3 regions of the Thalassospira sp. CH_XMU1420-2 genome follow, and region 3 is predicted to be linked to each of the others. Evidence: riboswitches for the same ligand, from Rfam matches in the RefSeq annotation. Region 3 holds a riboswitch; each other region holds the start of a gene.
What was found. Region 3 has a riboswitch for cobalamin ahead of WA429_RS09120 (ribonucleoside-diphosphate reductase subunit alpha). Riboswitches for the same ligand answer to the same signal wherever they lie in the genome.
Positions count from the first base shown of each region.

Region 1: it holds a riboswitch for cobalamin, as region 3 does, so the genes downstream of both, cobU (bifunctional adenosylcobinamide kinase/adenosylcobinamide-phosphate guanylyltransferase) here and WA429_RS09120 (ribonucleoside-diphosphate reductase subunit alpha) in region 3, are expected to answer to the same signal.
Region 2: it holds a riboswitch for cobalamin, as region 3 does, so the genes downstream of both, WA429_RS07300 (ABC transporter substrate-binding protein) here and WA429_RS09120 (ribonucleoside-diphosphate reductase subunit alpha) in region 3, are expected to answer to the same signal.

Region 1 covers NZ_JAYMEG010000004.1:90,823-94,101, forward strand. Annotated here, with positions in the region: gene WA429_RS14190 (histidine phosphatase family protein) at 1-33, shown strand, start outside; gene WA429_RS14195 (hypothetical protein) at 138-812, opposite strand; cobalamin riboswitch at 1,064-1,241, shown strand; gene cobU (bifunctional adenosylcobinamide kinase/adenosylcobinamide-phosphate guanylyltransferase) at 1,297-1,824, shown strand; gene cobW (cobalamin biosynthesis protein CobW) at 1,859-2,899, shown strand; gene cobN (cobaltochelatase subunit CobN) at 2,992-3,279, shown strand, end outside.
Region 2 covers NZ_JAYMEG010000002.1:546,235-549,513, forward strand. Annotated here, with positions in the region: gene WA429_RS07295 (FecCD family ABC transporter permease) at 1-803, opposite strand, end outside; gene WA429_RS07300 (ABC transporter substrate-binding protein) at 844-1,869, opposite strand; cobalamin riboswitch at 2,097-2,295, opposite strand; gene WA429_RS07305 (glucan biosynthesis protein) at 2,466-3,279, shown strand, end outside.
Region 3 covers NZ_JAYMEG010000002.1:962,051-965,329, forward strand. Annotated here, with positions in the region: gene WA429_RS09115 (PhoH family protein) at 320-1,081, shown strand; cobalamin riboswitch at 1,266-1,490, shown strand; gene WA429_RS09120 (ribonucleoside-diphosphate reductase subunit alpha) at 1,599-3,279, shown strand, end outside.

The sequences.
Region 1 (3,279 bases), on a different contig from region 3:
CGTGTCACCGCGGTCAATCAAAGCTTTGGATGATTTTGACAGAAAATATAAACGGCATCGATCCGATGTGGAACGATGCCGTCAGGATGTGGATGTCGTGACCATTCCGGTGCCGTAAACTGGCTTGTCAGCAACAATCAGGCCGTTTGCAGCTCGGAATTCAAGGGAAGATCTTCAAGCGCATGTTCGGCCAGATAGCGATCAAGCATATCTGCGGTGATGTCGTGCTTTTCGCAGATCGCAGTCACGTCTTTCAAATAGGCTTCGTAATAAGGCAGCGGACGGCTGCGTGACTTGTTGCGCAATTTGGCGACATGCGGGAAATCTTCACAAAGAGCCGTATTCTCAATCGCCTGGATGACGTTGTCATCAATGATGGCTGCGGGCATCTTGCGATAGGTCTTTCCACAGGCTGACAGCATTTTGCTGGCGGTGGGGACCGATATCCCCGGCTGGGAAAGCAATTCGTTTAATTCTTCCTGGCCGAAATCCGAAATCGACATCAACGTGATGAGCGTCGGCAGATCACGCACAAGCAGCGACAGCGCATTGACGCGGATGCCGCGCGCATGGGACCAGATGATGGTGCCGATCACCCCTTTGGAAGCATCAAGTGCAAAGATGCTGCGCACATCGCGGCGCGACAATGTGATGTCCGCACCGGTCGCATATTCTTCCAGAAACGTCTGAAAGGCCCGATTGTCGGAATTCAGGCGTTCAAGCAGACCAAGCCACATATCCTTGCGCGAGGATGTGGTCCAGGTTGGTGTGTTCGGATTTCGGATTTTCGATAGTTGTGCAGAAACTGCCATCTGATTTTGCAAAATTCCAGTTAACCCCAAGAGTTTGGTGCCGCAATTATGCGGCCCACCGGTTTTGATGTTTTTTGTCCCGGTGATCTTGCTGGAAGGTGATTTGTTACCACTCTAATTCCAGCTTGATAATATTATGTTCCCTTAAAGGAGGGCCGGCCTCAAGCAGGCAATTCTTACAAATACTGACCTTCCGGTTAGCTGACCCGTCCGGACAGAGAATGCCCTTTGGGTTCAAGGGCAAACCTGTTAGGTTCGGCGCACCGTTCGGTGATGGGAAATCGGTGCGATGCCGATGCTGCCCCCGCAACTGTATCGGGTTGGGTGATCCGGGTGGATGTATTGCCATTCACCAGCCACCGGGAAACCGGGAAGGCGGATTGCTTTCATGCCCGCAGCCAGGAAACCAGCCGAATGGTGTCATCATCTCAAATGATGGCGACGCAATCGGGCCTCGGTGGGAGGCCATGGCGAGGAATAGAATATGATCCGGACTGACCCGCCTTGCGGGACACATCTGATTCTTGGCGGTGCGCGATCTGGCAAAAGCCGGTTCGCCGAAAACATCATCAATGCGGCTGGCGGCGGCACATATATCGCGACCGGTCGGGCATGGGATGATGAAATGGTCAACCGCATCGACCTTCATAAACAATCGCGTGGCGATCTTTGGCAAACGATCGAGGAACCGCTTGATCTTTGCGGTGCACTCGATACCTGCAATCAGCCGGGCGGCAAACCGGTTCTGGTCGATTGCCTGACCTTGTGGCTGACCAATCTGATGCTCGAAGATCGCGATATTGATGCTGAAATCGACCGGCTTTGTGATCACTTGCCTGGGCTGGACATTTCGGTGTTGCTGGTATCAAACGAAGTCGGTTTTGGGATTGTCCCGGAAAATGCAATGGCGCGGGCTTTTCGCGATCATGCCGGACGTCTCCATCAACGTATTGCCGCATTGGTTGACCGGGTGACGCTTGTCGTTGCCGGCATTCCGATGCAGGTCAAATGACAATTTAAATGATTGAATTTCAAGGAATTTGAAAATGGCACAATTGGGTAAAATCCCGGCAACCGTCATTACCGGCTTTTTGGGGGCTGGCAAGACAACCATGATCCGCAACATGCTGGAAAATGCCAATGGCAAACGCATTGCGCTGATCATCAATGAATTTGGCGATCTGGGTGTTGATCGCGGCATCATCAACGGGTGTGGTATCGAAGGCTGTGCCGAGGATGATGTGGTTGAACTGGCAAACGGATGTATCTGCTGTACGGTTGCGGATGATTTTCTGCCAACTATTCGTGGCCTGATTGATCGCGATACGCCGCCTGATCATATCGTTATCGAAACATCTGGGCTGGCCTTGCCCAAGCCGTTGGTCAAGGCGTTCAACTGGCCCGAAGTGCGGTCGCGCGTGACTGTCGACGGGGTTGTTGCGGTTCTTGATGGTGCGGCATTGCGCGACGGGCTGTTTGCCCATGACCATCATGCGGTTCAGGCCCAGCGCGAGGCTGATGAAAACCTTGATCATGAAAGCCCGCTTGAAGAACTGTTTGAAGAACAGCTTCATTGCGCCGACATGGTGGTTCTGAACAAGACCGACCTTCTGACTGACGAAGAACGCACCAAGGTCGAAGCCGATATCCGCGCCGAACTTAAAAAGCCGTCGGTCAAAATCATCGCGACCGAGCATTCCCGTGTTGAAAACGCCATTTTGCTGGGCCTTGGTGCTGCGGCTGAGGATGACCTTGATAGCCGCCCGAGCCATCATGATGATGGTCATGAACATGATCATGATGATTTTGAAAGTTTTGTTGTCTCACTTGATGCGGTCAATGATCCGGCGGCCCTTGAAAAACGCCTGATCGATATCGTGCGTCAATTTGATGTTCTGCGCATCAAGGGTTTCCTTGATGTTCCGGGCAAACCGATGCGCCATGTGGTTCAGGGGGTCGGTGAACGTTTCCAGCGTTACTTTGACCGTCCCTGGGCCGATACGGAAAACCGCCGTTCCGAACTGGTGGTGATCGGCTTGCATGGTCTGGACCGTGCCGCGATCGAGGCCGCAATCAAGGCGGCCTAAGCCCATTGGGCACACATAAAACCATATGACCGATACCGGATGTTTTGCGTCCGGTATCGGTGCTTTTGACGACAGAACAGACGGAATTTCAAATGCATCTTTTGGCAGCACAGCCCGGCATGGTCACTGATGGCAGCGAAGCGGTCGATCTTGGTCAGGAACCGGGCGATGTCGTCATCCTGTCTGCGGCCGAGTCCGAGCTTGCCTGCCTTGCCGGCGCACAGGCACGTCTGGCAGATGCGTTTGGTGAAGATGTTCCGTCTTTGCGTTTGGCCAGTCTTTTGCAGCTTGGTCACAATATGTCGGTCGATCTTTATGTCGATGATGTGCTTTGTGATGCCAAATTCATCATCGTGCGGATCTTGGGCGGGCGCGGTTAT
Region 2 (3,279 bases), 420 kb from region 3:
ATGGATGCCGCCACCGCAATCAGAACCACATAAACACGGCGCACCGGCACGCCAAGCGATGCCGCCGATTCCACACCAAAGGTAAAAGCATCAAGTGCGCGCGCATACCAAAGACACACAACCAGCCCGCCAAACGCAACGGGCAGCGCAAGATAGACATCGTCCCAGCGCACACCGCTCAGATTGCCAAGCAACCAGAACATGATGCCGCGCGCCTCGTCCGCGGTTGCTGCCTTGGTAACGATAAAGGATGTTAGGGCGTTGAAAAGCTGTGATCCGGCAACCCCGGCCAAAATGATCGCGCCTGCACCACGACCGGCCGGAATGGCCAAAAGCGCGACAAACCCGAATGCCACCAGTGCACCGACAAACGCGCCAAGCGACAGCGAAACCATCCCCGCCCCAAGACCCAGAATGGCAACACTGACCGCACCGGTCGATGCCCCCGCCGAAATGCCCAGCAAATAGGGATCGGCCAGACTGTTGCGCAAAAGCGCCTGTAATACGGCCCCAGACAACGCAAGTGACGCCCCGCAGGCCGCAGCCACAAGTGCGCGCGAAATCCGGTAATTCCAGATGATACCGGAATCGATTGGATCAATCGCATAGCCCGCCTGCCACAGATGATTGGCAATGGTTTGAAGAACCGTGCCAAGGGGAATGTGTGTTTCCCCCTTGGCAGCGGCAATTGCAACCACAGCGGCAAGCAGGATCAAAGCCGCCACGGCCGCACCGCTTCGCGCAAGATATGCCCGCCCTGCCCGCGATCGTGCGGGGGGCTGAGGGGGTGCTTTTTCAAACATTGAAGTCTCCGGGCATATCGAGCGCCATCGGGTTAGGCAATCAGTTCGAGGCACTCAGGCGTTCGACAGCCTGGGCAAGCGTTTCAATACCGTCAATCAGACGAATGGTCGGGTCCATCGATTGCGCATCCATCACAACGATATTGCCGTTTTTAACCGCTTTCATCTGGCGTGTAACCGGATCGGTTTTCAAAAAGTCCATTTTGACTTCCCAATCATCTGCCGGGAAACGGCGACGGCCCATTTTACCGATCACAATGATATCGGGATTGGCGCGCGCAATGGTTTCCCACCCCACGGTCGGCCATTCTTCGTCGCTGTCGATGATGTTTGTTACGCCAAGTTTTTCGGCGATATAGCCCGCGGCCCCGTTTTTGCCCGCGACATAGGGATCGCTTTTAATCTCGGCACTGGAAAACCAGAAGACGGTCGAAACATTGCTGTTCCCGCTGGAATTGACCTGTGCCAGGGACCGGGCTTCACGATCTTTCAACCTGGCAATCAGGGCCGCGCCGCGATCCTCGATATCGAAAATTTGCGCAAGGTCGGAAATTTCCCGATAAATCAGGTCCATGGAGAAACGGTCATGGCGCACCCCGTCGCCGCCGCCGGCATTGTCTTTGCCGACACAATCGGCCGGTGCGGTATAGACCGGGATCGAAAGTTCATTGAACTGTTCGGTGGTGCCGACAATGCCCTTGGGACCGACATGCCATTGATACTGGGTGGCGACCAGTTGCGGTTTTTGCGCAACCACGGTTTCAAAACCCGGATCATTATCAGCCAGACGCGGCACGGACGCATTCACATCCCTGAATTCATCCATGACCGGACCAAACCAGACCCCGGTGCCTTTGACCTTATCGGCCAGCCCCAGCGAATACAGGATTTCTGTCGTGCTTTGTCCAAGCGACACAACCCGTTCGGGGGCCGCATCAAAGTGCAGCGTGCTGCCGCAATTTTCGATGGCAAGCGGATATTCCGTCGCAGCCGCAAACGGGGCCGAAACCACAAAACCGGCAGCAAACACCCCGACTGCCAGCGCATGTTTATAGTGACTGATCACTTTGACTTCCTTTCAAAGACATACCGGCAAGGGTCGGCAATCACCGGCCATTGCACAGCATATCACAAATGTTATGTTATAACATAACACACACTTTACTATCGTCAAGGGACTGGCAAAAGTGTCGGGAAATGGCGGAAGATGTCAGGATCGGTATTCAGGCGCATTTACAAAAAACTGCCGGAAACCGCGACATATGCCGACATTCTCCGGGGCACCCCGCCCGGTCCGTCGCATTCATGTCGGCAGGTCTCCTGGCTCGCGGGTCAAAGCACTTTTCCTGGCCTTCCCGGGTTCATCCCAGTGGCATTGGTCAGAAAAACGCTCGCCGCCTACAGTTGCGGGGGCAGCTTCGGTTGATGGGCATGCAGCCCAAATCGAATTCCCTTTATCCGATATCCGGATACCGACATCTGACCGTTAGATTAAAGCCCAAACCCGGTCAAGGAAATTGGCAGATGACCAGAGGCATTTACACAAGGGTCCATGCAGAAATTGCAGTCGACACGACCTTGAATTTGCCATGTTTCATCCCGATTACCTCCACACTGTCTGGTATGCTTGCCGACAAATGAAACCATTGGAACATGATGCACATGACGACTTCTGTTGAACGCAGACGCTTTTTGAAATCCATCGCGGCAGCCGGTCTTATCCTGCCGGGAATGTCGATCTATCAGCATGCATTGGCAGAAGTACCAGGGCTTGACCTTGGTGCGGGACAGCCGTTTGATTTTGCCGATCTGATTGCGCGTGCCAAATCGATGGCGCAGGCCGCCTATGAGCCGCCAGTCGCCCCCAACCCGGAAATTGTCGGGCGGATCGATTACGACACCCATGGCAAATTGCATTACAAACGTGACCATTCGCCGTTTTCCGATGGATCGGGCACCTATCCGGTGACGTTCTTCCATCTGGGCATGTATTTCGCCAAGCCCGTGCACATGTATCTTCTGGAAGACGGCACGGCACGCGAAGTCATCTATAAACCCGATTACTTTGACATGCCAGCCGACAGCATTGCCCGCCAGCTGCCCGAAAACAGCGGCTTTGCCGGGTTCCGACTTCATGAAGAACTGTCGCGTGATGATTGGAAAACCCAGGACTGGGCGGCGTTTCTTGGCGCATCCTATTTCCGCGCCATCGGTGATGAAGGTCAGTATGGCCTGTCAGCGCGCGGGATTGCGGTCAATACCGCCACATCCCAACCCGAAGAATTCCCCGATTTCCGCCAGTTCTTTATCGAGCCGGCCAAAAATGCCGAAGACCCGGTCACCATCTATGCGCTGCTTGATGGGCCAAGCATTACGGGTGCATACAAATTCCTGCTCTATCGCGGGCAGGGTGTGACGATGGATATCGAAAAACACCTGTTTGTCCGTCGCGATATCGAACGGCTTGGCATTGCGC
Region 3 (3,279 bases):
GATGCGGCATAAATGACTGAAAAGACTCACAATCCGGATTCACGAAAATTTCATCGTGCAAAAAACCGTGACAAGACACTGCATATAGGGGTACGATTCCAATCAACGGTCAATCACTGGACCGCAGGAGGGGTTCCCGAGTGCCGCGAAAAAGCGTCTTACAACGAGAATTTTCGCCCCCCGGATCGCACATGCAACATGTTGTGACCGGCGGAAACTCCTACCGCCACTTCCATCGCAAGATGAAAATTGAATGCGCGCCTTTCCATGACGGAATGGCGCGTTTTGCTTTTTTGGCACATTTGATGAGGTGATCGTCATGGGTAAGCGCGCAGCACGCCGTCGTAACCGTCCGCAACAGTCCGACAACAATGTCCATGAACTGTTTGATGAAAAGAACGCTGACTGGCACCCGCTTCAGGGGGAAGCCGCAGAACAGAAAGGACAACGCGATCAAAGCTACCGCCGCAACATCCGCCCGAAAAGTGAAAACCAGGCCGCATTGATGGAGGCCATTGATGCCTTCAACCTGGTCCTTGCCCTTGGCCCGGCAGGCACCGGTAAAACCTATATCGCGGTTTCCAAGGCGGTCGAAGCCCTTGATAAGGGTGATATCGGTCGTATCGTTCTGGCCCGCCCGGCTGTTGAAGCCGGGGAAAATATCGGCTTCCTGCCCGGCGATGTCGAAGCCAAGATGGCCCCGTATCTTCGCCCGCTTTATGACGCGCTTAATGATCGCCTTGGCACCAAGCGCCTGCGCACATACCTTTCGGACGGCACGATTGAGATTGCCCCGATCGGCTATATGCGTGGCCGTACCCTGAACAATGCCTTCGTCGTCATCGACGAAGCCCAGAACTGCACATACGGGCAGCTCAAGATGCTGGTGACCCGTCTGGGCTGGAATTCTACCATGATCCTGACCGGCGACCCGGATCAGACCGACCTTCTGCCGGAAATGTCGGGTCTTTCGGAAATGTCCGAACGACTTGAAAATGTCGAAGATGTCGCCTGTGTCCAGCTGCGCGACAAGGACATTGTTCGCCATCCGCTGGTTGCAAGCATGCTTACGGTTCTCTGATTTCGGTCATCAAGTTCCGACACAGCAAACCAAAGAAGAAAAAAGGACGGGCCCCGAAAGGGCCCGTCACTTTTTTTTTGGATCTGCTTATATAGACTGATAATTCTTGGCTTCGCGCCCGATCACCGGGATCGGTAAAACCTGTCAAGAAAACATATATATTGACGAAATTTTCAATCCGAACCCAATATATAGACATCACGGTCCTTCTTACCGAACCATATCGGTTTGAAGGCTAAGAGGGAATTCGGTGCGTTTTGCATATGCACGACAATGCCGAAGCTGCCCCCGCAACTGTAAGCGGCTAGCTTTAATCCAACCATGGTCACTGAAATGCTTGGCATTTCGGGAAGGCCGGATGAAGCATCGATCCGCAAGCCAGGAGACCTGCCGTGAGCGAACGTAAACATTCACGGGCGGGGTGTCCCGGTGGAGTGCTTGTGATCTGACTGGCAGACCGCCAATCATCCCTGCATACCTCCGTTTGGCCTTTGCCCCCATATGATTGGGGCTTACGATGTCAGAAACAGTCGAGTTGGAACGGCCAGCCGTTTCCGATCCTTCATCAAATTCACAAACCATCTATCAGGTGATCCGTCGCAACGGATCGGTTACGGCCTTTGATGCAACCAAAATCAAAACAGCCCTGACCAAGGCATTTCTTGCCGCCGAGGGCGAAACCGCGTCGGGATCACATCGGGTACATGACATTGTCGATGGATTGGCCGATCAGGTTACCACGACCTTGTTAAAGCGGGCCGCGCCGAGCCATACCCTTCAGATCGAAGATATACAGGATCAGGTCGAGCTGGCCCTGATGCGCAGCGAACATCACAAGGTTGCGCGCGCCTATGTCCTGTATCGTGAAGACCGTGCGCGCGAACGCGCCAAGCTTGATGCACGCAAGAAAAGCAAAAAGGCCGGGCAGCCCGAACTTCATGTCACCCTGCCCGACGGCAGCAAAAGGTTGCTTGATATTGACCGGTTGGCGACCGTGATTGCTGAGGCCTGTGGCGACCTTGATGGCGTCAGCACAGCACCGATCATGGAAGAAACCAGAAAGAACCTTTATGACGGTGTCACCACCGGGGAATTGGCACTTGCCCCAATCATGGCAGCCCGAACACTGGTAGAGCGCGAACCGAATTACGCCTTTGTCAGCGCACGCTTGTTACTTGACAAGCTTCGGACAGAAGCCCTGAGCTTTGTCTTCGACCAGCCCGAACAAGCCACCCAGGCCGAGATGGGCGTACGATACGCGACCTATTTCCCCGCCGCGATCACGGCTGGCATCAAGGCCGGTCTGATTGATCCGGAATTGTCAAAGTTTGACCTGAAAAAGATTGCCGCTGCGATCAAACCGGAACGCGATCTGAACTTCCAGTATCTGGGACTTCAGACACTTTATGACCGTTACTTCCTGCATGTCAAAGGGTCGCGGTTTGAACTGCCACAGGCCTTTTTCATGCGGGTTGCCATGGGTCTTGCCATCCGTGAGATCGACCGCGAAGCCAAGGCAATCGAATTTTATGATCAGCTTTCCACCTTTGTCTTCATGGCATCGACCCCGACCCTGTTCAATGCCGGGACATGCCGCCCGCAATTGTCATCCTGCTTCCTGACCACCGTGCCCGATGACCTTGATGGCATTTTCAAATCGGTCAAGGACAACGCGCTTTTGGCGAAATATTCCGGCGGTCTTGGCAATGACTGGACCCCAGTGCGTGGTCTTGGCGCGCATATCAAGGGCACCAATGGTCAAAGCCAGGGCGTGGTTCCGTTTCTGAAAGTCGCCAATGACACCGCCATTGCGGTTAATCAGGGTGGCAAGCGCAAGGGGGCTGTTTGTGCCTATCTCGAAACATGGCACATCGATATCGAAGAGTTCCTTGATCTGCGCAAGAACACGGGCGATGACCGCCGCAGGACGCATGATATGAACACGGCCAACTGGGTGCCGGACCTGTTCATGGAACGGGTGATGGCAGATGCGCCATGGACCCTGTTTTCGCCCGATGACACGCCGGACTTGCATGATCTTTATGGTGCGAAATTCAAGACCGCGTATGAGGCATATGAAGCCAAGGCCAATAGCGGCCAAATCACGAATTTCAAAACCGTGCGCGCGGTGGATCTTTGGCGGCGCATGTTGACCATGCTGTTTGAAACCGGTCATCCATGGATCACCTTCAAGGACC